2 regions of the Halobacillus sp. Cin3 genome follow, and region 2 is predicted to be linked to the other one. Evidence: predicted binding sites of a transcription regulator. Region 2 holds the regulator's gene; the other holds the start of a gene.

Region 1 (2,409 bases), on a different contig from region 2:
TTGAACTGGAAGCCCTGGAGGAACGGGCGAAATCAGCGGAGGAACTCAATCAGACGCGCGGAATCGTATATATCATGCTGTTTTTTATGTACTTTGCCGTCATCATGTACGGCCAGATGATTTCTACGGAAGTAGCTACGGAGAAGTCCAGCCGGGTGATGGAAATTTTGATTTCCAGTGTGTCACCGGTTTCCCAGATGTTTGCTAAAATCATCGGTATCGCTCTCGTGGGCTTAACCCAGTTTGCCATCTTCCTGACCGCGGGATATTTCAGTATCCAGCAGACGATAGAGTCGGGGAGCGCCTCATTTATTGATGGGCTGGGGCTGACCACGATTCAGCCTTCCACCATCATTTATGCGGTCGTATTCTTCCTGCTGGGATACCTATTGTTTGCCACCCTTGCAGCAACGCTCGGGTCTCTCGTCAGCCGTCTGGAGGATGCCCAGCAGATGACTGCTCCTATGATCATGCTCATCGTGGCTGCCTTTATGATTGCGATGTTCGGTCTGGCCTCGCCGGATTCGACTTTCATTACCATCAGCTCGTATTTCCCGTTTTTCACGCCGTTGATTATGTTTCTGAGAGTCGGGATGCTCGACGTCCCTGTATGGGAGGTTTCCCTTTCTTTAGCCGTGCTGATCGGTTCGATTGCGCTGCTCGGATGGATAGGGGCAAGAATTTACAGAGGAGGCGTGCTCCTTTACGGAAAATCATCATCTTTGAAGGATCTTAAAGCAGCCCTCCAACTATCGAAAAAAGAAAAGTCATCCTGAACGTTTCCGCCCTTCACGGGGCGGTCTTTTTTTGCGCTGGACCCCTGAAAGCGAACGTGCATTCGTGGGTGTGCTTTGTTAAAATAAAGAAAAAGATGGAGCGAAGGAGCGGAAGCTATGCGGAATGGAATTACATTTGTCCATAGTGCAGATCTGCATATGGACAGTCTGTTTAAGACGAAAGGCCATCTCCCTGAGGAACTGCTTGAACGGCTGCGGGCGGGAACCTTTGAAGCCTTTGACCGCCTTATTCAAGTATGTATAAAAGAAGAGGCGGATTTCCTGTTGATTGCCGGGGATGTCTATCATGAGGAACTGCGCAGCCTGAAGGCCCAGGTCCATGTGCGCCGGGGTTTTGAGAAGCTGCAGAAGCACGGAATCGATGTGTTCGTCAGCTTTGGAAACCACGACTTTACGTCAGGAACGGAGCACGCGGTTTCCTTTCCCGAAAATGTTTTCCTATTCGAGAGCGAGCGTGTTCAGGAGGTTCCTTTTTATAAGCAGGGGGAGCTTCTGGCGCATATTTATGGTTTTTCTTACGAGACAAGGGTGGTGAAGGAGCATAAAGCGCAGGAGTTTCAAAAGACGGGACATCCCCCGTATCACATTGCTATGCTTCATGGAAGCCTGGAATCGAATACGGATCACGATGTTTATGCTCCCTTCACATTGGAGGAATTAAAGCGGACGGGGATGGATTACTGGGCGCTCGGTCATATCCATAAACGGGAAATTCTATCTGCAGACCCGCTGATTATCTATCCAGGAAATACGCAGGGAAGGTCTCAGAAAGAACAGGGGCCGAAAGGATGTTACGTCATCGAAGAACAGGAGGGGGAATGGGTGCACAGGTTTCAGCCTCTGCACAGCTTTGTGTATGAAAGTGTTACCGTTCCTGTTCCACACTTGGAAAATCCGAACGAATTGGAGCGCGTATTAGAGAATGTGAAACATCACGTTGCGGAAAGCGGCGGTTCTGTGATGCTCTCTGTGACGATCGAAGGCAGCGGCCATCAGTGGAAGCGCTGGTGGTCCTCGGGGGTAATGGATGAATGGAAGGATATCGTTAACGAAAATGAAGACGTTACCGAAGACGGCTGGGTGTGGATTGAGGATGTACGCCTGGATGAGAGGATAAGCTGGACTGAAGAAGATCTTCACGGTCCTCATTTCACGGGAGGGTTTCTGAAGAAAGTGAATGAAGCAGACGATGAAGCCTTTGATTCGTGGCTCGCTCCATTGTACGATCACAGAAAGATGTCGCGGTTCGTTCCTTCCCTTAATGAAAAGGAGCAGGCGGAAGTGTTGGAGAAAGCGAAAGCAGTGGCGGTAAACCAATTATTGGAAAGCGGGGATGACGGCTTTGATCATACATAATCTATATATTCATGGCTTTGGAAAATGGAGCGGCTTCTCCCTATCCTTTGCTGAGGACCGGCCTAACATCATTACAGGAAAAAATGAAGCGGGGAAATCGACCCTTTATCATTTCTTTTTATACATGTTTTTCGGTCTGCCGCCTAAACAGAGGGAAGCTTATATGCCTAAACAAGGCGGAGGACTTGGAGGTACCATCACTGTAGAGACGGCAGAAGCTGAAGTCGTGACAGTCGAACGATTTCATGACCGATAT
Region 2 (2,409 bases):
GTGATATGTACTCTTGATAGCGACGGTGAACCGTTGCCTTGGATACATCATATCCAAGCCCTCTTAGTGTTGCCGCAATGTCCTTAAACGTCAAGTCACTCCCTCTGAGTCTGACAACCTCTTCGATCGGAAATTCCTTCCTCTCTCTTCCCGCTGCCAGATGCTGATTGGACAGGTTTGAAGATGGATCATAGCCCTCGGAGACCGCTTTCTGCATGCCCCGCCTGATTTTCATATTATGAATTTTTCTCTGGTACTCCTCCACGATTCCTACAATCTGAAGAACCATGGAGTCTGACTCGGAAAGATGCAGTTCCCCGTTATGGGTTAAGGAATAAACCTTAACTTTCAACCGGTTCAATTGATGGAACAGAGCGATTTTTGTGTTTCCCCTGCCCAGCCTCGTCTCATCCTGAACCAACAGAGCCTCTGCTTCATGATTGGAAAAAGCATCAAGCATCTCAAAAACACCTTCCCGTTCAATCTCATACCCGCTGGCCTGCTCCTCTATACAGGCGGCCACTTCCATTCCATGGTGTTCGGCCATGGCATACAGTTCTGCCTTCTGTCTTTTCAAGGAGCTGACCTGGGCTTCCTTTTCCGTACTTACGCGACAATATAGGATTACTCTCATGATGTATGTCCCCGCTTCTACTGGTTTTCAAGGTTTATCCGCTTGTAACCATAGAATAATAGAGAATAGCAAAACTAACAATAAACAAAACGATATAAGTGTAGTCCAGTTTTGATAGTTTATTAAACATAATTAACCCTCCATTTAAGAACGAACGTTCCTAAGAACCTCTGTTCGCGTTTTCTAATTCTCATTATAGACGAATGTATGTTCTTGTCAACGACTTTTTTCGAACGCTTGTTTGTATTTTTGAGGATGGCATGGTACAATGTGGTTACTATAATCCTATGTACGAGGTGCTAATCTATGAGCAAACTTTCAAAGCGGCAGCAGGAAATACTAGATTTCATAAAAGAACAGGTTCTACTAAAAGGGTATCCCCCATCTGTAAGGGAGATCGGTCAGTCTGTGGGGCTGGCCTCCAGTTCCACCGTCCACGGTCATTTATCCCGTCTTGAGAAAAAGGGATATATCCGCAGGGATCCGACGAAACCAAGGGCTATTGAAGTGATTGAGCTGGAAGAAGACCACAGTATCCCTCGCGGGGAAGCCACATATGCCCCTGTCATCGGTAAAGTTACGGCCGGTTCACCGATTACGGCAGTAGAGAACATTGAAGAATATGTTCCCCTCCCGGATACGCTTGCAGGATCGGAAGATAATACGTTCGTCCTTATCGTTCAGGGGGAAAGTATGATTGAGGCCGGCATTCTTGACGGGGACATGGTCATTGTCAGACAGCAGCAGACCGCCCAGAACGGGGATATAGTTGTGGCTATGACCGAAGAGGAAGAGGCTACTGTCAAACGATTCTTCAAGGAGAAGAATCATATCCGACTCCAGCCTGAAAATGCCACGATGGAACCGATCATCTTAAATGACGTATCCATTCTCGGCCGGGTTGTCGGCTTATATCGGACCGTTCATTAAAACACACGTAAAAACCGGCGGGAGGGTCCCCGCCGGTTTTTACGTGTGTTGAAAATAATTATCTTATAATTATGAAGCTCCCGCACGTGCTCCATTACCCCGCCGTTGAAAATCAGCTGAATAAATATTTTTCTTCAAAAACGTGCGGACGTCCCTCTTTTGCAGGCAGTAGGCAAGGATGGCATCAGGTTGATTTTGAATCACTCTAACAGAACGCTGCGACCAATGCCTGCCTTCGGACAAATAGATGATATCAATGACCTGCTTGTTTTTAACGGACTGCTTAAAAACCGTTTCCAATGGGTAATCCCTCCCGCGAACATTTGTTCTATTTCCTTTATTATATGCAGGAATGGATGGAAAGTACACTGGAATGTTTTACAGTCGCTTTACTTAGCTAAATAATTTTTAATGTTTTGGGAAGTCTCATAACGTGTTTTTCCTGTCAAATCAATAAAGTTACTCCCTTTGAGCCCGTCTGTGCCACCGCCAGCTACAATGATCTGTTCTGCTACCTGACGTTTTTCCGCCACAGCTCTGAGCGCGATTAAAGCATTTTTCCGGATGACCAGTGCCTCAACGGCCGGGAAGTCTGCAAAAGAGTTTATAACAACTGCTAATTTCTCCATTTCCTCTTCTCCTTTGTTCAGGTTATCTAAAGCTATCTGCACTGCCGCTTTCGTTTTCGGCCCATAAAAACCGTCCACTTCCAAATTATTATCGTTTTGAAAGGCTTTAACAGCAGCTTCTGTGGCAGGTCCGAAACTGCCGTCGGCTCCGTAACCATTCATCGTATAACCAAGCTTCAATAAGTTCTCCTGCATCTCCTTCACTTCTGCGCCGGT

What was found. Region 2 encodes LexA, which represses DNA repair genes until DNA is damaged. Its sites were predicted from a motif close to CGAACATATGTTCG; they were not measured.
Region 1: the regulator LexA is predicted to act here: its motif matches at 828-841, upstream of QMA39_RS15835 (DNA repair exonuclease).

What each region holds. Positions count from the first base shown of each region.
Region 1 covers NZ_CAMZMV010000005.1:99,366-101,774, forward strand. Annotated here, with positions in the region: gene QMA39_RS15830 (ABC transporter permease) at 1-776, shown strand, start outside; gene QMA39_RS15835 (DNA repair exonuclease) at 894-2,153, shown strand; gene QMA39_RS15840 (AAA family ATPase) at 2,140-2,409, shown strand, end outside.
Region 2 covers NZ_CAMZMV010000001.1:711,825-714,233, reverse strand. Annotated here, with positions in the region: gene QMA39_RS03870 (recombinase family protein) at 1-634, opposite strand, end outside; gene lexA (transcriptional repressor LexA) at 941-1,564, shown strand; gene QMA39_RS03860 (hypothetical protein) at 1,634-1,864, opposite strand; gene QMA39_RS03855 (N-acetylmuramoyl-L-alanine amidase) at 1,954-2,409, opposite strand, start outside.